4 regions of the Streptomyces sp. NPDC052299 genome follow, and region 2 is predicted to be linked to each of the others. Evidence: riboswitches for the same ligand, from Rfam matches in the RefSeq annotation. Region 2 holds a riboswitch; each other region holds the start of a gene.
What was found. Region 2 has a riboswitch for cobalamin ahead of AB0L33_RS10590 (prenyltransferase/squalene oxidase repeat-containing protein). Riboswitches for the same ligand answer to the same signal wherever they lie in the genome.
Positions count from the first base shown of each region.

Region 1: linked by a shared signal. The riboswitch ahead of AB0L33_RS28445 (cobalamin biosynthesis protein) and the one ahead of AB0L33_RS10590 (prenyltransferase/squalene oxidase repeat-containing protein) in region 2 are both predicted to bind cobalamin.
Region 3: linked by a shared signal. The riboswitch ahead of AB0L33_RS26230 (ABC transporter substrate-binding protein) and the one ahead of AB0L33_RS10590 (prenyltransferase/squalene oxidase repeat-containing protein) in region 2 are both predicted to bind cobalamin.
Region 4: linked by a shared signal. The riboswitch ahead of AB0L33_RS12335 (ribonucleoside-diphosphate reductase subunit alpha) and the one ahead of AB0L33_RS10590 (prenyltransferase/squalene oxidase repeat-containing protein) in region 2 are both predicted to bind cobalamin.

Region 1 is NZ_JBFAUP010000020.1:50,166-55,368, reverse strand. It holds gene AB0L33_RS28455 (putative cobaltochelatase) at 1-75, opposite strand, end outside; gene AB0L33_RS28450 (cobyric acid synthase) at 72-1,625, opposite strand; gene AB0L33_RS28445 (cobalamin biosynthesis protein) at 1,622-2,614, opposite strand; cobalamin riboswitch at 2,738-2,868, opposite strand; gene AB0L33_RS28440 (hypothetical protein) at 3,014-3,247, opposite strand; gene AB0L33_RS28435 (inorganic phosphate transporter) at 3,281-4,552, opposite strand; gene AB0L33_RS28430 (class II aldolase/adducin family protein) at 4,696-5,203, shown strand, end outside.
Region 2 is NZ_JBFAUP010000005.1:154,758-159,960, reverse strand. It holds gene AB0L33_RS10595 (SCO2322 family protein) at 1-119, opposite strand, end outside; gene AB0L33_RS10590 (prenyltransferase/squalene oxidase repeat-containing protein) at 329-1,591, opposite strand; cobalamin riboswitch at 1,693-1,827, opposite strand; gene AB0L33_RS10585 (helix-turn-helix domain-containing protein) at 2,000-2,638, shown strand; gene AB0L33_RS10580 (DUF3291 domain-containing protein) at 2,687-3,151, shown strand; gene AB0L33_RS10575 (winged helix DNA-binding domain-containing protein) at 3,148-4,281, opposite strand; gene AB0L33_RS10570 (GAF domain-containing protein) at 4,285-5,203, opposite strand, start outside.
Region 3 is NZ_JBFAUP010000017.1:24,180-29,382, reverse strand. It holds partial or broken gene AB0L33_RS26245 (acyl-CoA dehydrogenase) at 1-564, shown strand, start outside; gene AB0L33_RS26240 (acyl carrier protein) at 655-897, shown strand; gene AB0L33_RS26235 (beta-ketoacyl-[acyl-carrier-protein] synthase family protein) at 894-2,117, shown strand; cobalamin riboswitch at 2,168-2,355, shown strand; gene AB0L33_RS26230 (ABC transporter substrate-binding protein) at 2,417-3,445, shown strand; gene AB0L33_RS26225 (iron chelate uptake ABC transporter family permease subunit) at 3,526-4,542, shown strand; gene AB0L33_RS26220 (ABC transporter ATP-binding protein) at 4,539-5,203, shown strand, end outside.
Region 4 is NZ_JBFAUP010000006.1:110,755-115,957, reverse strand. It holds gene AB0L33_RS12350 (GntR family transcriptional regulator) at 1-288, shown strand, start outside; gene AB0L33_RS12345 (DUF3311 domain-containing protein) at 545-799, shown strand; gene mctP (monocarboxylate uptake permease MctP) at 796-2,427, shown strand; cobalamin riboswitch at 2,486-2,618, shown strand; gene AB0L33_RS12335 (ribonucleoside-diphosphate reductase subunit alpha) at 2,759-5,155, shown strand; gene AB0L33_RS12330 (ribonucleotide-diphosphate reductase subunit beta) at 5,155-5,203, shown strand, end outside.

The sequences.
Region 1 (5,203 bases), on a different contig from region 2:
GACCGCGTTGAGCAGCAGCCCGAGCCGCAGGTCGTCCTGGCCGACGACGGCGGTGAAGGGGTAGGGCGTACTCACAGGGCCTCCTTGACGGGGATGGCGGGCGCGCCGGGCGGGATGAACGGCAGACCGGACGGCGCGCCCGACTCGACGAGCCGCCACAGCGCGTCGGTGTCCGCGTGTTCCTCGATCAGGTCGCCGAGGCGGTCGAGCTGTTCCTCGCGCAGGGCGGCGAAGCAGGTGTCGGGCGCGGGCACGAAGCGGCGGCCGGTGAGCCGGGCGACCTCGGCCAGGAACCGGCGGCGGAAGGCGTCGCTCTCCAGGGAACCGTGCCAGTGCGTGCCCCACACGGCCCCGGACCGGCAGCCGTCCAGCGGGGTGCCCCGGCCGTCCGTCAGGAACGGTTCGCCGCCGCGCACATCGGCGACCCCGTGGTGGATCTCGTAGCCCTCGACGGGCTCGCCGAGCGCCACGCCGGACGGCCGGGCCAGGGTCTTCTCGCGCTCGAAGCGGACGCGCACGGGCAGCAGGCCGAGCGCGTCCACCCGCCCGGCGCGCGACTCCACCTCGTCCTCGACGCGCTCGCCCAGGATCTGGTAGCCGCCGCAGATGCCGAGCACCGGCCGCCCCTCGGCGGCGCGCCGCCGCAGCGCCCCGGCGAGCCCGCGCTCGCGCAGCCAGGCGAGCGCCTTCACGGTGCCCCGGGTGCCGGGCACGATGACGAGGTCGGCGTCGGCCAGCTCCTCGGGCCGGTCCACGAAGCGGACGACGACGCCCGGTTCGGCGGCCAGCGCGTCCACATCGGTGAAGTTCGACATCAGCGGGATCGCGCACACGGCGACGCGCAGGACGTCCTCGCCGTGCGGCGGGGCGACCGTCGACTCCCGTACGGTGCCGCGCAGCGACACCCGCAGGCCGTCCTCCTCGTCGATGCCGAGCCCGTGCGCGAACGGCAGCACCCCGTACGTGGGACGGCCCGTCAGGTCCCGCAGCATGTCGAGCCCCGGCTCGAGCAGCGAGACGTCGCCCCGGAACTTGTTGACCAGATACCCGGCGATCAGCTCCTGGTCCTCCGGCGCGAGCAGCGCGGTCGTCCCGAAGAACGAGGCGAACACCCCGCCCCGGTCGATGTCCCCGACCACCACGACCGGGAAGCGCGCGGCCCGGGCGACGCCCATGTTCACGATGTCCGTGCGGCGCAGGTTGATCTCGGCGGGCGAGCCCGCGCCCTCGCAGATCACCGCGTCGTAGGTGCTCCGCAGCTGCTCCAGACAGTCCGTGACGGTGGACAGCAGGCGCTCCTGCCGTCCGCCGTGGTAGCCGCGGGCGCTCATCTCGCCGACCGGCCTCCCCATCAGGACGACCTGGCTGGAGCGGTCGCCGCCGGGCTTGAGCAGCACCGGGTTCATCAGGGCGGTCGGCTCGACGCGGGCGGCCTGGGCCTGCATCGCCTGGGCCCGGCCGATCTCGGCGCCCTCGCGGGTGACGAAGGAGTTCAGCGACATGTTCTGCGCCTTGAACGGGGCGACCTTCACGCCCCGGCGCACCAGCCAGCGGCAGATGCCCGCCGTGACGACGCTCTTGCCCGCGTCCGAAGTGGTCCCGGCGACCAGCAGTCCACCGCTCATATCGCTCTCCGTCCAGCCGTACGCGATCCGTGAGGTCTCCGGGCCCGCCGCGCCAGGGCCGCCGTGCCGAGCCGGGCGGCCACGGTGACGCCGAGGGCGAGCACGCCCACCCGGCGCGAGAGGCGCACGGCGCGCTCGATGTCCGCCGTCTCCACCGCCCGCCCGGCCGCACCGTTGAGCACGGGCCGGTGCTCGACGCGCCCGCCGTACGCCAGGGTCCCGCCCAGCCGTACGCCGAGCGCCCCGGCGAACGCGGCCTCCACGGGCCCCGCGTTGGGGCTCGGGTGCTTGGCGGCATCCGCCCGCCAGGCCCGTACCGCCTCCCGGGGACGGCCGCCGGAGGCCACGGCGAGCAGGGCGGTGAGCCGGGCGCCGGGCCAGCCCGCGAGGTCGTCGAGCCGGGCCGAGGCCCAGCCGTACCGCAGGTGGCGGGGCGACTTGTGGCCGACCATCGCGTCGAGCGTGTTGGCGGCGCGGAATCCGACGAGCCCGGGGACACCGGCGAGGGCGCCCCAGACGAGGGCGCCGACCACGGCGTCCGAGGTGTTCTCGGCGACGGACTCGACCACGGCGCGCGCGATCCCGGGGCCGTCCAGCGCCTGCGGGTCGCGCCCGCACAGATGGGGCAGCCGCTCCCGGGCAGACTCGATGTCGCCCGCGGCGAGCGCCCCGCCGATGGCCCGGGCCTCCCGCCCCAGCGACGTACCGCCGACGACGGACCAGGTGGCGGCGGCGGTCAGGGCCACGGACGCGGCGGGGTGGCTCCGCAGGGCGCGGGCGGCGAGCGCGGCGCTCCCGGCGGCGCCCCCGGCGCAGATCAGGGTGTGCAGGGCGCCCCGGCCGCGGTGGTCGCGCCAGAGCCGGTCCTCGACGGCTGCGGCGGCCCGCCCGAAGGCGGCGACCGGGTGCCCCCTGCGCGGGTCACCGAGCAGCAGGTCGCCGATCAGGCCGGCGGTGGCGCCGTACGCGTAGATGCGATCGGCACGCACGGTTCAGCCGGCCGTGCCGGAGTCCGCCGACGAGGGCTGTGGGAAGAGGGGCGCACGGCAGCCGGGCATGGCGATATGTCCTCACTCAGGGTCCGCGCCCTGGTTCGACGTGACGGCGACAGGGAGTCTCCTGGCTTCCGGATCGGCGGATTCCCCCGGTCTTCCAGCCCGCTCGCGCGGGCCGTGACGTGCGGTGGGGGACCGCTCCCCGGTGACAGTGGCGGGACCGCGCCGGATTCGCACCGGCTTCCTCTGCTGTCGCCGTAATGGCTCCGGCAGTCCACCACGCCCCGCGAACGCCCGTCAACTCGCCGTTGACCTGCGGCGGTGCGGTGTGGGCGGACGCACATCGGGCCGGACGCGCACGAGGTGCGTCCGGCCCGATGGGGTGGTGAGGCGTCAGGCGACGATCAGATAGATGCCGTACGCGACCGCCGCCGCGCACAGCCCGAAGCAGACGTACGCCCCGGCCCGCGCCAGCAGGACCGATCCGCCCGCCGTACCGCCCCCGGCGGCCGCTTCCGGCTGCCTGGAGAGGCCGACGATGCCGAGCGTGAAGAGGCCCACCAGGGCGACCGTGGTGACGAGGGAGACGCCGAAGACGGTGCCCAGAGCTGCCCAGTCGATGTTCATACGGGTTGTCCTTTACCGGAGTACCGGGGTCTGTCAGACCGTGGCGGGTCGGGCCGGATCGGCGGCGACGGGACCGGCGGGCGCCGGAATGGTGGCGGCGAGGTCGTGCGCCTGGGCCGCGGTGGGCGGCGGGCTCACGGCGGCGATGGCCTGGGTGACGACACCCGCGGGCTCGGCCGGGGCCACGTCCTCGGTGCCGGGTGCGACATCGCCGTGGCCGACGGGCTTGCGGCGCGAGAGCACCCAGATCGCCCCGGAACCGGCGACCAGGAGGGCCGCGACGACCACGACGCCCCAGGTGCCCTGCTTCGTCAGGAACTCGGCGCCCGCGCCGACCAGGCCGGCGGCCGGCAGGGTCAGGCCCCAGGCGACGAACATCCGGGTGGCGGTGGACCAGCGGACCACGCCCCCGGCACGGCCGAGTCCCGCGCCCATCACGGCCCCGGAGCAGGACTGCGTGGTGGAGAGGGAGAAGCCGAGGTGCGAGGAGGCCAGGATGACGGTGGCCGCGCTGGTCTGGGCGGCGAAGCCCTGCGGGGGCTTCAGCTCGGTCAGGCCGCTGCCCATGGTGCGGATGATGCGCCAGCCGCCGAGGTAGGTGCCCATGGCGATGGCGAGACCGGCGCTCACGATCACCCAGACCGGCGGGTTGGAGCCGGGGGAGAGGACGCCGCCGGTGACCAGGGCCAGGGTGATGATGCCCATCGTCTTCTGCGCGTCGTTGGTGCCGTGGGCGAGCGAGACGAGCCCGGCCGAGGCGATCTGCCCCGCCCGGTAGCCCTTGGCGGTCGCCTTCTCCTGGGCGTCGTTACGGATCTTCCCGCCGATCCGGTACGTGAGGCGGGTGGCCAGGAGCGCGGCCACGCCGGCCACGATCGGGGCGGCGACGGCGGGCAGCAGCACCTTGGTGACGACGGTGCCGCCGTTGACCGACGACCAGCCGGCGGACATCACCGCGGCGCCGATGAGGCCGCCGAACAGTGCGTGGGAGGAGCTGGACGGCAGCCCGACCAGCCAGGTCAGAAGATTCCACAGGATGGCGCCGACGAGCGCCGCGAAGATGACCTCGGTTCTGAGGCCGTCCTCGTTGACGATCCCGCCGGAGATCGTCTTGGCGACCTCCACGGACAGGAACGCGCCGACCAGATTGAGAACGGCGGACATCGCGACCGCCGTCTTGGGTTTGAGGGCGCCGGTCGAGATGGTCGTGGCCATCGCGTTGGCGGTGTCGTGGAAACCGTTCGTGAAATCGAACACTAGAGCTGTCACGATCACTATCGCGAGCAGCAGCGTGATGTGTTCCATTTACCCAGGCAATCGTTCGACGTCATTGGCACGTGGAACGTAGGCAACTTGAGTGAACAGAAGATGAACTGAACAGGGCGCTGTGGTGACCCCCGCGGCGGTGCCCGGGCGGCGCCCGGGGCGGGGCCGGAAAGGATCTTCGTATGAGTGACCGAGAGCACGACGCGATCGCCCGCGGATGGGAGGCGGTCGTCGCCGCGGCCCGCCGCACGGCGGACGACGGCCTGGTCGTCGGAACCTCCGGAAACGTCTCGCTCCGGATCGGCGACACGGTGCTGGTCACACCCAGCGGAGTGCCGTACGACCGGCTGGGCCCCGAGGATCTGACCGGTGTCGATCCGGAAGGCAACCAGACCTTCGGGAAACTGGCCCCCACCAGCGAACTTCCCCTCCACCTGGCCATCTACCGGAACACCGACGCGAAGGCCGTTGTGCACACCCACGCGGTCCACGCCACCGCCGTCTCCACCCTGCTCACCGAGGTCCCCCCGGTGCACTACGCCGCCGCGATGCTCGGCGGCACGGTCCGCGTCGCCCCCTATGCCCGCTACGGCACCCCCGAACTCGCCGCGAACATGCTCGCCGCCCTCCGCGACCGCACCGGCTGCCTGCTCGCCAACCACGGCACCGTCACCTACGGCGCCACGCTCG
Region 2 (5,203 bases):
TCGGGCCGGACGAGCGACGGCCCCTGGGTGGCGTACGACCAGCCGCTCCCGGAGCCCTCCCAGAACGACCAGTAGCGGTAGCCCGCCGCCTGCGCCGTGCCCGCGCCGAGCAGCGCCAGGACGGCACCGAGGACGAGGAGCGCGAGCGCCCGTCCGACGCGGCGGTGGGGCTGCCGGGTGGCCTCGGACCGGGCGGCCACGCCCCGGCACGCACGCTTCCGGCGTTGTCGTCGGTCAGCGACGCTCCGCGTCGACTCCCTCCTCTGCCTTGGAATCGCACGCACCGGACCGCGTCCGCTCGACCGGCCCGAGGCCACCCGGCAGCCCCTCACAGCTGCTGGTTCTTGCGGCGGCCGCTGATCAGGAAGCCGGCGCCCGCGCCGACCGCGAGGCCGATGCCGACGAACCACCAGACGCCGCCGATGCCGTCGCCGTCGCCGCTGTCCTTCTTCTCCTCGTCCTCCGTGGCCGTCGGCTCCGGCTTCTTCACGGCGGCCGGCTCGGGGCCGGTCGCGTTCAGCTGGGCGACGAGGTCGGCGCCGCCGAAGTCGTGGACGTCGGCGCCGGTCGCGTGGGCGGCCAGGATCAGCTGGGCGTAGGCGGCGGGGCCGCTCTGCTTCGCCCAGGCGGCGGAGTTCTTCTTCAGCCAGGCGACCGGGCCGGCCGCCTTGTCCTTGTGCCCGGCGGCGGACAGGGCGACGACCGCGTCGGCGGTGTTGCCGAAGTCGGGCTGCGGCTCGCTGTCCTCGGCGCCGGGCATCTTCGGCAGGTCCAGGTGGCCGTTCTTCGCGAGGGCGGTCGCGAGGTAGGAGGCGCCGTTCTGCGCGGCCTGCTCCGGTTCGAGCGGGGACCCCTGGTGGCAGGCGGGGTCCTTCACGGCCGCGTTGTCCGAGACGACCAGGCCCTTGCCGAGCGCGCCGAGGACACCGGCGGCGGTGGCGTCACCGTTGGCGGCGAGCTTGCCGGACTTGTCGGGCTGGTAGGCGAAGGCGCCGCCGTCCTTGCCGCCGCAGGGGATGGAGAACGTCAGCAGCGCGGCGTACGGGGTCTTGCCGCCGTGCGTCGTCACGTCGCCCAGCTTCTCGCCGGCCCGGGCGAGGGAGCCGATCACGATGGACGTGGAGTTCGCGTCGCTCGGGCTGCCCGCGGTGTAGCCCCAGCCGCCGTCCTCGTTCTGGACGGACTTCAGCCAGCTGACCGCGTTCGCGACGGCGTCCTGGTGGCCGCCGATCGCGCGCAGGGCCTGGGCCGCGGCGGCCGTCGCGTTGGTGTCGACCACCGTCTTGTCGGTGCAGGGCGCGGAGGCGTCCGGACGGTACGCGGGGAAGGCGCCGCTGTCGCACTGCTGGCCGGTCAGCCAGTCGACGGCCTTCGTGGCCGGGGTCACACCGGTGGCCTGCTGCGCGAGGAAGGCGAGTGACTGCCGCCACACCCCGTCGTACGTCGGGTCGCCGGTGCCGTAGAGCCCGGAGGGCAGCGCGGCCGAGGGGGAGGGCGACGGCGACGGCGCGGCGACGGCCGCCGGGGCGGCGGCCGCGCAGAGCGCGGCGGCGGTGACGGCGAGCGCGGCGGCGCTGCGGCGTGCGGTCATGGCGGGCGGTGCCTCTCCTGGGGGCCGGGGACGGCACACACGGCACCAGGCTCCGGCTCCGTATTCCTCGACGGGGCGGGCCGCCGGGGTTCCGGCGGCGTGAGCGGGTCACGACTCGGGCAGGGCATTCCGACTTTCGCCTCGCGGCGGTTTACGGCTGCGGGTCAGTGCCGGATTCGCACCGGCTTCCCCCTGAACGGGCATAGTGACGACGCGGCCAGTCTAGCGGGCGGGGTTTCTTCCCCTCCCCGCCCCTTCCCGAAACCGGGGCGCTGCCCCGGACCCCGCTCCTCAAGCGCCGGAGAGGCTTGGTCTCGCGCCGGGGGCAAAATCAAGCCCCTCCGGCGATTGAGCAGCGGGGGTTCGGGGGCAGCGCCCCCGAGAGGCGTGCCGCCTAGACTCGGGTCCGTGAGCAGTGACGACGCCGCCCTGGATGCGCTGGCGGCCCTCGGGGACCCCGTACGCCGCGGACTGTACCGGCACGTGGCCGCCGCCCAGGGCGACGTCACGCGGGACGCCGCGGCGGACGCGGTCGGGGTGACGCGGGCCGTGGCCGCGTTCCACCTGGACAAGCTCGTGGACGCCGGGCTCCTGGAGGCCGGCTTCCGCCGGCTCTCCGGGCGCACCGGCCCCGGCGCCGGGCGGCCCTCCAAGCTGTACCGGCGGGCGGCCGGCGAGCACGCCGTCTCCGTACCGCCGCGTTCCTACGACACCGTCGGCCAGTTGCTCGCCGAGGTGGTCGAACGGGCCGGGCTCGACAACGAGCTGCAGGCGGCGGCGCGCGCGGCCGGGGAGGCGGCGAGCACGGCGGACCCCGTCGAGGCGCTGCGGGAGCGCGGCTACGAACCGTACTGGGGCTGCGGAAAGCTCCGGCTGCGCAACTGCCCGTTCCACGCGCTGGCCGAGCAATTCCCGGCCCTGGTCTGCGGGATGAACCTCGCCGGGATCGAAGGGCTGCTCCCCGAGGGCTGGAAGGCGGTCATGGAGCCGCTGCCGGAAGGCTGTTGCGTCGCGGTCGAGGGCCCCGAGGGGACCGCCGACTTCTAAAAAAGAATCCGTTGACTTTAGAAGGTTCACCCGGCCATGCTTGGGCCCGTGAACGACTTCCACCTTGCCCAGGTCAACATCGGGCGCATCCTCGCCCCGCTCGACAGCCCCCAGCTCGCCGACTTCGTCGCACAGCTCCCCGAGATCAACGCCCTCGCCGACCACGCCCCCGGCTTCGTCTGGCGGATGGTGGACGACGGCGGGGCCGACGCCACGAGCCTGCGCCCCGAGGACGAGGACCAGTTCCTCCTGTTCAACTGCTCGGTCTGGGAATCGGTCGACGCCCTGAAGGCGTACGTGTACCGCAGCGATCACCTGAGGGTCATGGCCCGCCGCCGCGAGTGGTTCGAGCGCCTGGCCGACCACCACATGGCCCTGTGGTGGGTCCCGGCCGGTCACCGCCCGGGCGTCGAGGAGGCGATGGAACGCATCGCCCTGCTCCGCGCGAAGGGCGACACCCCCGACGCCTTCACCTTCCGCGCCCCGCACCCGCCGCCGGCAGGAAGGTCCTAGAGCATCCGCACATCCGCGTCCGGGAGTTTCGCCCACCAGTGGTGGTAGCGGTTGTAGACCGCCCGCTCGCGGGTGCCGAGGAACGCGGTCAACGCCTCGGCCTCCGCCGCCAGTTCGTCCCAGACGGCGGGCGGCTGCGGGTGGAACGCCGTGGCCTCGACCCCCTCGGTCGTCGGGCGCCACACGCCCGCGACGAAGCCGTCCACCAGCAGGGTCGGCAGCACGTCCCCGTTGCGCCGGATCACCAGCGGGCGGTACTCCGGCGGTATCACCCGGGCCCGGTCCGCGTACGCCAGCAGCGTGGAGTCCCACATCGCCATGAGCCGGGACGGGGCCGGGGTGTCGGCGTCCGGCCGGGAGGCGCCCGGGAGGTCGAACAGCACCTCCCCGCCCGGCCCCCGAAGCCGCTCCACCTCGTCCGCCATGGCCGTCAGCTCCGCCCGGACCGGCGCCCGCCCCACCATCGAGAACTGCGCCACGTCCGCGACCGACGCCGGGCCGAACCCGGCCAGACAGCGCAGGATCAGCGTGCGCAGCGCCGCCCGGTCCACCTCCCGGCCCCGGGGCGCGGGGCCCTCGCCCGCCGCGACGAACGCGGCACGCGCGCCGAAGGACCACGGCGGGCCGGTCGGGACGTGATGCAGCGGGGCGTAGTTCTTCATGCCCCACCACACCGCGTCCTTGCGCTCCGCGCCGTAGAGCTCCGCCAGCCACGCCTGCATCTCGGCCGACGACCTCGGCGTGCGGGCGAACTCCAGGACCCGCGCCACCAGTTCCTCGCCGTCGGCCGCGCTGAGCCCGGACGCGGTGAACCGGGAGCCGAGCCGCGAGCCGTACAGGACCGGCTGCATCGCCGCCCGGAACGCCGGATAGTCCTCGGCGTGCACCGCGTGCAGCGTGATCCGCATGAGCGTCGCCTTCACCACCGACCGCTCCGCGAAGGCCGCGTCGAGCGCCTCCGGGGTGAAGCCCGAGAGCCGGTTCCACAGGGCGATGTACGGCGAGGCCGGCTGCTGGGCCTGGAGCGCGACCACCCGCCGCACCCCGTCGGCCGCCGTCAGCGGCTCACGGGCCAGAAGGAGCTGACGGCTGAGGGTCGCCCGGTTGAGGGCGCGCGCGGTGATCGTCACGGTTCAGGATTCTGCCCGCCGGAGCGGTCGCGTGTCCCGGGCGGCCCCCGACAACAGATGCAGCCGCAGAGCCAGTTGGAGTTCCAGCGCTCGGTCCGGCTCGTTCCAGTCGCGGCCCAGCAGCACCTGGACGCGGTCCAGGCGCTGCACCACCGTGTTGACGTGGACGTGCAGCTCGTCCTTGGCCCGGATCAGGCTGCCGCCCGCCCCGAAGTACGCGCTCAGCGTCCGCACCAGCTGCGTGCCGCGCTGTGCGTCGTACTCCAGCAGCGGCCCCAGCGTCGCCGCCACGAAGCCGTCCACGTCCTGCGCGTTGCCCAGCACCACGCCCAGGAACCCCAGCTCCTCCACGCACGCGCCCTCGCCGGTCCGCCCCAGCACCCGCATCGCCCGCAGACAGCGCGCCGCCTCCGCGTAGGCGGCGGCCAGCCCCCCGGCGCCCCGGGCCGGACCGGCGGCCGCCACCGTGACCGGGGCCTGGGCCAGCTGCCCCAGCTGGGCCGCCGCCGCCCGGGCCGCCGCACCCGCAGCCGTCCCGTCGTCCTCCGTCAACAACACCACGGCGCCCGCGTGTTCGGCGCTCACGCCTTGGTGCTCGCCGCCGAACAGGAAGCGCATCGCGGCCGGTGCCAGGCGCTCGCGCGCCCCGGTCTCCGCCACGAGCAGCAGATGCGGGCGGTCCAGGTCGATGCCGAGGCGGCGGCCCCGCTCGGCCAGCCCCGCCGGGTCACGGGCCGGGTCCGCGAGCAGGTCCGCGATCAGCTCACCGCGTATCCGGTTCTCCGTCTCGGCCACCGTCCGCCGCAGCAGCAACAGCAGCCCCGTCACCACCGCCGACCGCTCGAACAGCCGCCGGTCCGAGTCGTCCAGCGGGCGGGCCCGGTGCAGGACGAGCCCGGCCAGCAGCTCGTGACCGGCGAGC
Region 3 (5,203 bases), on a different contig from region 2:
TCCCGGCGACCCGCTGGGCCGGTGGAACGCGGCGGCGGGCCCCGCGCTGCGCGGGGTCGAGGCGCACGCCTGCCGGCAGGCGGCCGAGGCGTACGAGGAGGCGGTCGAGGCGCTGCCCGCCGGAGCGGACCGCGACCGGCTGGGCGAGCTGGCCCGGCTGTTCGCCCTCGGCCGGGTGGCGCGCGACAGCGGGGACCTGCTCGCGGCCGGGCACCTGAGCGCCGGACAGGCACAGGCGCTGACGGACCACACCGAACGGCTCATCGACGCGGTGGCCCCGCACCTCCCGGAGCTCGCCGACTCCTTCGCGTTCCCCGAGGAGATGCTCGCCGACTGGCCGATCACGGGCCCCGGCTACGCCGAGGCGTACGACGATCCGGAGGCCCACTGGCACCGGGAGGCGGGCTGTTGAGGGGCACGTGGGCGCGCCGCGCGGCACGCGCCGTACCAGGACTCGGGGCGGGGGCCGTCCTCCTCGCCTACTGGACGACCGTCGCCCTGTTCGCCCGGTGGTGCGGGGCGCCCCGGCCGGGTGTTGGCGAATCGGTTCGCCGCTGGGCGTAACCGGAGCGACGCTGCTCAGTTGTTCCGGCGTCGGGGCCGTGCGCGCGGGCGCCGGACACCCCGCCCGGATGGCATGAGGAAAGGAAGACCATGAGCACGATCCACCCCCGTATCACCGACGTACTCAGCCGTACCTTCAAGGTGCCCGTGGCCGAGATCCTTCCGGACTCCACCATGGACAGCCTGGACATGGACTCCCTCGCGGCGGCCGAGTTCGCCGTCGTCCTCCGGGAGACCACCGGGGTCGAGCTGGACACGGGCACCCTCACCCGGGGGACCACCCTCGCCGAGCTGACGGCGCACCTCGACGCGGCGGTGGGCGCCGCCCGATGAGGACACCGGCCATCGCCGTCACCGGTCTCGGCATGATCACCCCGGTCGGCAACGACACCGAGTCCACCTGGGAGGGGGTGTGCGCGGCTGTGAGCCCGGCCCGCCACATCCCCGCGCTCGCCGGGTGCGCGATCGACTTCGCCTGCGTGGTCGACGGCGTCGACCTGGACGCCGAGATCGGCCGCCGTACGGCCTTCCGGATGGGCCGGTACGTCAAGTTCGCGGTCCTGGCCGCCCGGGAGGCCGTCGCCGACGCCGGGCTCGACCCGGCCGGCTGGGACGGCAGCCGGGTCGCGGTCGTCGTCGGCACCAGCAGCGGCGGCTCCGCGCACCTCACCGACCAGGCGCTGGTGCTGGAGCGGCGGGGCCCGGAGGCCACCTCGCCCGCCGGGGTCCTGCTGACCATCCCCAACATGCCCGCCGCCGAGATCGCGATCGAGATGCGGGCCACCGGACCCAGCATGGCCCCCTGCACGGCCTGTTCGTCCGGCGTCACCGCGCTGTCCGTCGCCCGCGACCTGCTCGCGACCGGGCAGTGCGACGTCGCCATCGCGGGGGCGACCGAGTCGACCGTCTTCCCGATCGCCATGACCGGTTTCGCCCGGTCCGGCGCCGCCGCCCGCGCGGACGGCGACCTGTCCCGGCTCAGCAGGCCCTTCGCCGCCGACCGCGCCGGACTCGTCATGGGCGAAGGAGCCGCCGTCATGGTGCTGGAACGCGCCGCCGACGCGGAGGCCAGGGGCGCCGAACCCAGGGCCCTGATCGCCGGCACCGGGGCCACCACGGACGCCCACCACCCCACCAGCCCGCACCCCGACGGGCGGGTCGCCCGGGCCGCCGTCGAGGCCGCCCTGCGCGACGCGGGCTGGCGGTCCGACGAGGTGGAGCACGTCAACGCGCACGGCACCGCGACCGTACGCAACGACGCCGCCGAGGCCGCGCTGATCAGCCGGGTGTACCCGCACCGGCCACCCGTCACCGCCCCCAAGGGCGTGCTGGGGCACTGCATGGGCGCGGCCGGGGCGATCGAGGCGGGGCTGACGATCCTCACCCTCCAGCGCGGGGTCGTCCCACCGGTCGCCAACCTGGACGCGCCCGCGCCCGGGTTCGACATCGACTGCGTCACGAAGGTGCCGCTGGTGCGGCCGGTCCGCCGGGCCGTCAGCCACTCCTTCGGCTTCGGCGGGCACAACGCGGTCGTGGCCCTCCAGCGCCCCTGACCGGCCGATCCCTGGCGGGCGAGGGCGCCGCTGAGCTGCGCGTAGGCCCGTGGTAGCGTGCCGGAGCCAGTCGAACTCCTCGTGGGAGTCAGGGAATCCGGTGCGAATCCGGAACTGACGCGCAGCGGTGAGGGGGACGGGCGGGGCCACGGCCACTGGGAGACCCGGCGTCTCCCGGGAAGGCGTCCCGTCCGAGCGAACCCGAGTCCGAAGACCTGCTGGCGACCGCCGCCCGGGACCGGGCGGCGGACCGTACAGCGGGCCCCGCGCATGGGCCCAGAGACGCCGAGGTATGCCCCGTGCCGCCCCTACGTTGTGCCGTTCCGCTCACCGTCGCCCTCCTGCTGCTGACGGCCTGCCAAGGGGCCCCGTCCGGAAGGGCCGACGCCTCCGGCCGGACGGACGGCTATCCGGTCACGCTCAGGAACTGCGGGCGCACCGTCACCGTGGACGCCCCGCCCCGGCGCGCGGTCTCCGTCGACCAGGGCACCACGGAGATCCTGCTCTCGCTCGGCCTCCAGGACCGGATGGCCGCCACCGCCACCTGGACCGACCCGGTGATGAAGGGCCTGGAGAAGGCCAACGCGGGCGTGAAGCGGATCGCCGACAACCGGCCCTCGTCCGAGAAGGTCCTCGACCAGGAGCCCGACTTCGTCGCGGCCGACTTCGAGTCGACGCTCGCCAAGGGCGGTGTCGCCCCGCGCGCACAGTTCGAGGAGCTGGGCGTCCCCACCTACGTCGCGCCCGCCGACTGCGCCGCCAAGGACAACACCAAGGACGGCGACGGCGTCCGCAGCGGCGCCCTGACCATGGACAGCGTCTACGCCGAAGTGCGCGACCTGGCCCGGGTGTTCGGCGTGCCCGAGCGCGGCGAGAAGCTGGTCGCGCGGCTCCGCGAACGCATCCGCAAGGCCACCGACGGCATCGACGCGTCCGGTACCTCCGTCATGTACTGGTTCGCCAACTCCGAGGCCCCCTACCTGGCGGGCTGCTGCGGGGCGCCGGGCATCATCACCCGGGAGCTCGGCCTGAAGAACGTCTTCGACGACACCCACGACGAATGGCCCCAGATCAACTGGGAGACCGTCGCCGACCGCAACCCGGACGTGCTCGTCGTCGGCGACCTCACCCGCAAGTCGCAGACCGCCGAGAGCGCCGCCGGGAAGATCGCCTTCCTGGAGTCCAACCCCGTCACGAAGAAGATGGACGCCGTACGCCACAAGCGCTACGTCCTGCTCAGTGGCCAGGCCATGAACCCGACCATCCGCACGGTCGAGGGCGTCGAACTGGTGGCCGCCGGGCTGCGCGACCTCGGACTCGCGGGGTGACGGCCACCGGCCGGCTCGCCGGCCCGTCCGAGAAGGCCCCGCACGGCGAGGCGCCGGGAGCGGCGCCCGCACGCCCCCGGCTGCGCGGACTGCGCGGCGGCCTCCTGTGGGCCGGCGGCCTCCTGCTGCTCGCCCTGTCCGTCGCGGTCGCCGTCACCATCGGACCGGCCCGGATCTCCGTCGTGGACGTGTGGTCCGCCGTCGCCGCCCATCTCGGCATCGGCGAGGCCCGGCTCAGCCCGATCCGCGACGGCATCATCTGGAACCTGCGCATGCCGCGCACCCTGCTCGCCGCCGTCTGCGGGGCCGGCCTCGCGGTCTGCGGGACCGTCATGCAGTCCCTGCTGCGCAATCCGCTCGCCGACCCCTTCGTCCTCGGCGTCTCCTCCGGCGCGTCCACCGGCGCTGTCCTGGTCGTCGTGCTCGGCGTCGGCGGGGGAGCGGTGACGCTGCCGGCCGGAGCGTTCGTCGGGGCCCTCTGCTCCTTCGCCCTGGTGATGCTGCTCAGCCACACCCTGGGCGGCTCCACCGACCGGGTCGTGCTCTCCGGCGTGGCGGCGATGCAGCTCTTCTCGGCGCTGACCTCGTTCGTCGTCATGACGGCCGCCGACGCCGAGCAGACCCGCGGGGTGCTGTTCTGGCTGCTCGGCTCGCTCGGCGGAGTCGGCTGGACCGACGTCTGGGTCTGCTCCGCCGTCCTCGCCGTCAGCCTGCTGATCTGCCTGGGCCACGCCCGTACGCTCGACGCCTTCGCCTTCGGGCAGGACGCGGCCGCGGCCCTCGGCGTGAACGTCGGCCGTGTCCGGACCGTCCTGCTCTGCACGACCGCGCTCCTGACCGCCGCCCTCGTCAGCTCGGCCGGGGCCGTCGGCTTCGTCGGGCTCGTCCTGCCGCACGCCGCCCGCGCCCTCACCGGCTCGGGCCACCGCCGGCTGCTGCCGGTCACCGCGCTCGCCGGGGCCGTCTTCCTCGTCTGGGTCGACACGCTCGCCCGGACCGTCCTCGATCCCCAGGAGGTCCCGGTGGGCGTCGTCACCGCCCTGATCGGCGTGCCCGCCTTCGTCGTCGTCCTCCACCGCACCAGGCGGCCCGCGTGACCGGGGCGGCGGCCGAGGGCCTGCGGGCCGCACGGGTCGGCCGGGAAGCCGGCGGCCGCCTTCTCCTGGACGGCGTGACCCTCGCCCCGGAGCCCGGCACCACCGTGGGTTTGATCGGCCCCAATGGCTCCGGCAAGTCCACGCTGCTGCGCATCCTCGCCGGGGTCCTCGCCCCGCATATGGGCGTCGTCACCCTGGACGGCGCCACCCTGCCCGCCGTCGGGCGCCGCGCGGTGGCCCGCCGCGTCGCGGTCGTGGACCAGCACGCCGTCACCCAGGAGGAGCTGAGCGTCCTGGACGTCGTGCGCCTGGGCCGCATCCCGCACCGCCGCGCCTGGGCCGCCCCGACGGAGGAGGACGCGGCGGCGGTGGACGAGGCGCTGGAGCGTACCGGGCTCGCCTCCCGGCGCGACCAGTCCTGGCACACGCTCTCCGGCGGGGAGCGCCAGCGCGTCCAGATCGCCCGCGCGCTCGCCCAGCGGCCGCGCGAACTCCTGCTGGACGAGCCGACCAACCACCTGGACATCCAGCACCAGCTGGAACTGCTCTCCCTGGTCGCCTCGCTCCCGCTGACCGCCGTCGTCGCCCTGCACGACCTGAATCTGGCCGCCATGTTCTGCGACCGGATCGTGGTGCTGAGCGGCGGACGGGCGGTCGCCCG
Region 4 (5,203 bases), on a different contig from region 2:
GCCAAGCGCTTCCCCGCGCTGCGCCGTTCACTGGTCAAGTACACCTCGCTCTACACCGCGCTCTCCGAGGTGTACGACGTCCGGCTGGCCGAGGCCGAGGAGACCATCGAGACCTCGCTGGCCACCCCGCGCGAGGCCGGGCTGCTCGGCACCGACGTGGGCCTGCCGATGCTGATGCTCTCCCGGCACTCACTGGATGAACAGGGCGAACCGGTCGAGTGGGTGCGCTCGGTCTACCGCGGCGACCGCTACAAGTTCGTGGCCCGCCTGAAGCGCCCGCTGGACTGACCGTCGTACCGACTGACCCGGCGTACGCATGTGCGCCGCGAACGGCCCCCGGACCCGCCTCCGGGGGCCGTTCGGCGTTTCCGTGGCGGCCTTGGACCGGACCAACCCCCGGACGTTTGCCGCCAATCCGGTCATCCGGCCGGCCGGTGACGACCGTTGCCGGACCGCAATGCGGACGGGGGGTGACGGTGGCCGGATGCCTCGCCTAGATTTCCTGCGCATTACAGGTGATCAGCGAGGGGACGGAGTCGCCGCCATGCCCGAAGAACCAGAAGGAAAGCCACCCACGGTCACCCCGGTGCGGGTGGTCATCGCGCTGTGTCTCATCGCGCCGTTCGTGGCGATGCTCTGGGTGAGTTCGTACGCGAAGATCGACCCGACCTTCATCGGCATCCCGTTCTTCTACTGGTACCAGATGCTCTGGGTGCTGATCTCCACCGCGCTCACCATGGTCGCGTACAAGCTGTGGCAGCGTGACCAGCGCGCCCGCAAGGGGGGTGCGTCGGCATGAAGGACGGCGTGAACGGCGTCGCGCTCGGCGTCTTCATCTTCTTCTTCCTGGCCGTCACGGTCATGGGCTTCCTGGCCGCCCGCTGGCGCAAGGCCGAGAACGAGGCCACGCTCGACGAATGGGGCCTGGGCGGACGGTCGTTCGGTACCTGGGTCACCTGGTTCCTGCTCGGCGGCGACCTCTACACCGCGTACACCTTCGTCGCCGTCCCCGCGGCCATCTACGCGGCGGGCGCGTCCGGCTTCTTCGCCGTGCCCTACACCATCCTGGTGTACCCGCTGATCTTCACCTTCCTGCCGCGCCTGTGGTCGGTCTCGCACAAGCACGGGTACGTCACCACCTCGGACTTCGTCCGGGGCCGGTTCGGCTCGAAGGGTCTCTCGCTGGCCGTCGCGGTCACCGGCATCCTCGCCACGATGCCGTACATCGCGCTCCAACTCGTCGGCATCCAGGCGGTGCTGGACGTGATGGGAGTCGGCGGCGGCGAGAACACCAACTGGTTCGTCAAGGACCTGCCGCTGCTGATCGCGTTCGCGGTGCTCGCCGCTTACACCTACTCCTCGGGACTGCGGGCGCCCGCGCTGATCGCGTTCGTCAAGGACGGGCTGATCTACCTGGTCATCGCCGTCGCGATCATCTACATCCCGATCAAGCTGGGCGGCTTCGACGACATCTTCTCGGCCGCCGCGGACAAGTTCAACCCGCCCGGGAAGCCGCCGACCGGCGCGCTCGCTCCGGGCGAGGCAGGGCACTGGGGTTACGCCACGCTGGCACTCGGCTCCGCGCTGGCGCTGTTCATGTACCCGCACTCGATCACGGCGACGCTCTCCAGCCGCAGCCGTGAGGTGATCCGCCGCAACACGACGATCCTGCCGCTGTACTCGCTGATGCTGGGCCTGCTCGCGCTGCTCGGCTTCATGGCGATCGCCGCCGGCGTCAAGGTGGAAAACGGCCAGCTGGCCATCCCGCAGCTGTTCGAGAACATGTTCCCCGACTGGTTCGCCGGGGTGGCGTTCGCCGCGATCGGCATCGGCGCACTGGTGCCGGCCGCGATCATGTCCATCGCCGCGGCGAACCTGTTCACGCGCAACATCTACAAGGACTTCCTGAAGCCGGACGCGACGCCCGAGCAGGAGACCAAGGTCTCCAAGCTGGTCTCGCTGCTGGTCAAGGTCGGCGCGCTCGCCTTCGTCCTCACGATGGACAAGACCGTCGCGATCAACTTCCAGCTGCTGGGCGGGATCTGGATTCTCCAGACCATGCCGGCCCTGGTCGGCGGCCTGTTCACCCGGTGGTTCCACCGCTGGGCGCTCATCGCCGGCTGGGCGGCCGGCATGGTCTACGGAACGCTGGCCGCTTACGGGGTCGCGAACCCGAACGGCTCACAGAAGCACTTCGGCGGGTCCTCCAAGGAGATCCCGGGCCTCGGCGAGATCGGCTACATCGGCCTCACCGCGTTCGTGCTGAACGTCGTGGTCGTCGTCGTCCTCACCTTCGTCCTGAACGCGGTCAAGGCCCCGGCAGGGACCGACGAGACCTCTCCGGCCGACTACACCGCGGACGCGGGCGACCCGGGCGTGCAGGAGAAGCTGCCGCCGGCCACGGCGGGGGCGCCCGGCGGTCACTGACCGCACACCCTTACACCTCGCGACACAAGATGTGGGGGCTGCCCGACGGGGCGGCCCCCACATGTATGCTCATGCTCGCTGTCGCCGCAGGGGAATCCGGTGCGAATCCGGAACTGTCCCGCAACGGTGTTTTCGGTGCGCTTTCACGCACCCGACGAGTCCGAGGACCTGCCGACGGCGCATCCGGCTCGACCGAACCGGATGCCCAGACGTCCGGGCCTCGTGGGATGGGCCGGTGGACGCCGCACGGAGTGCCGCCCCGCCCGGGCCCCCTCCTGCCCGGCTGCCCCCGCTCCCCGCCTGGCCGGAGCCGAGCGAGGGAGAGCACCACGTGACCATCGCGCCAGCCGATCCGGTTTCAGCGGCCGGAGCAGCGGGGACCGAGAACGACGGACCGGGCACCGCGCTGCTGCGGACCCTGACCGACCTCACCGCGGACCTGCCCGACACCGACCCCGGCCGCGTCGCCGCCGCCGCCCTGCGCGGCCGCAACGCCCGGTCGGACGAGGCGGAGCTGCGCTCGCTGGCCACCGAGGCCGCGGCGGGCCTCATCTCCGAGGACCCGGCCTACTCCCGCCTCGCCGCCCGGCTGCTCACCCGGACCATCGCGGACGAGGCCGCCGGGCAGGGTGCCACCTCGTTCGCCGCCTCGGTCGCCGTGGGCCACCGCGAGGGCCTGATCGCGGACCGGACCGCCGAGTTCGTCACGCTGCACGCGGCCGCCCTGGACGCCCTGGTCGAGCGGTCCCTCGCGGACGGGGCCGACGACCGCTTCGGGTATTTCGGGCTGCGCACCCTGTACAGCCGCTACCTGCTGCGCCACCCGATCACCCGCCAGGTCATCGAGACCCCCCAGCACTTCATGCTCCGGGTCGCCGCCGGGCTCGCCGAGGACACCTCCGAGCGGGCGCTGGACGAGGTCGCGGCGCTGTACGGGCTGATGAGCCGGCTGGACTACCTGCCGTCCTCGCCGACGCTCTTCAACTCCGGGACCCGCCACCCGCAGATGTCGTCCTGCTACCTGCTGGACTCGCCGCTGGACGAGCTGGACTCGATCTACGACCGCTACCACCAGGTGGCCCGGCTGTCGAAGCACGCGGGCGGCATCGGCCTCTCGTACTCCCGCGTCCGCGCCCGGGGCTCGCTGATCCGGGGCACCAACGGGCACTCCAACGGCATCGTGCCGTTCCTCAAGACGCTGGACGCCTCGGTGGCGGCCGTGAACCAGGGCGGGCGCCGCAAGGGTGCCGCCGCGGTCTACCTGGAGACCTGGCACGCGGACATCGAGGAGTTCCTGGAGCTCCGCGACAACACGGGCGAGGACCAGCGCCGCACGCACAACCTGAACCTGGCGCACTGGATTCCGGACGAGTTCATGCGCCGCGTCGACGCGGACGGGACCTGGTCGCTGTTCTCCCCGGCGGACGTGCCCGAGCTGACCGACCTGTGGGGCGACGCCTTCGACGCCGCGTACCGGGCGGCCGAGGCGAAGGGACTGGCCCGCAAGACCATGCCGGCCCGCGAGCTGTACGGCCGGATGATGCGGACCCTGGCGCAGACCGGGCAGGGCTGGATGACGTTCAAGGACGCCTCCAACCGCACCGCGAACCAGACCGCCGAGCCGGGCCGGGTCGTGCATTCATCGAACCTGTGCACCGAGATCCTGGAGGTCACCGACGACGGCGAGACGGCCGTCTGCAACCTCGGCTCGGTCAACCTCGGCGCGTTCGTGGCCGACGGCTCGATCGACTGGGAGCGGCTGGACGCCACCGTGCGGACCGCGGTGACCTTCCTCGACCGGGTCGTGGACATCAACTTCTACCCGACCGAGCAGGCCGGCCGGTCCAACGCCCGCTGGCGGCCGGTGGGCCTGGGCGCGATGGGTCTCCAGGACGTCTTCTTCCGACTGCGGCTGCCCTTCGACTCCCTCGAGGCCCGGGCGCTCTCCACGAAGATCGCCGAGCGCGTCATGCTCGCGGCCTACGAGGCGTCCTGCGACCTCGCGGAGCGGTCCGGTCCGCTGCCCGCCTGGTCCAGGACCCGGGCCGCGCGCGGGGTGCTGCACCCGGACCACTACGACGTGGAGCTGAACTGGCCGGAGCGCTGGGAGGCGCTGCGGGCCCGGATCGCGCGGACCGGGATGCGCAACTCGCTGCTCCTGGCCATCGCCCCGACCGCGACGATCGCGTCGATCGCCGGGGTCTACGAGTGCATCGAGCCCCAGGTCTCCAACCTCTTCAAGCGGGAGACCCTGAGCGGGGAGTTCCTCCAGGTCAACGGCTATCTGGTGGACGAGCTGAAGCGACTCGGCGTGTGGGACGCGCGGACGCGTGAGGCGCTGCGCGAGTCGAACGGCTCGGTGCAGGGCTTCGGGTGGATTCCGGCGGACGTGCGGGCGCTGTACCGCACCGCGTGGGAGATCCCGCAGCGCGGCCTGATCGACATGGCGGCGGCCCGTACACCGTTCCTCGACCAGAGCCAGTCGCTCAACCTGTTCCTGGAGACGCCGACGATCGGCAAGCTCTCCTCGATGTACGCGTACGCCTGGAAGCAGGGCCTGAAGACGACGTACTACCTGCGGTCGCGTCCGGCGACCCGGATCGCCCGGGCCGCTTCCGGGTCGGCGCCGGCCGCCGCGCCCGTCCCCGTACAGCAGGCGCAGGCGCCCGACGCGGATGCCATCGCCTGCTCCCTGGAAAACCCCGAGTCCTGCGAGGCGTGCCAGTAATGACCACCACGACCACCGATCAGAACCTGCTCGACCCGGGCTTCGAGC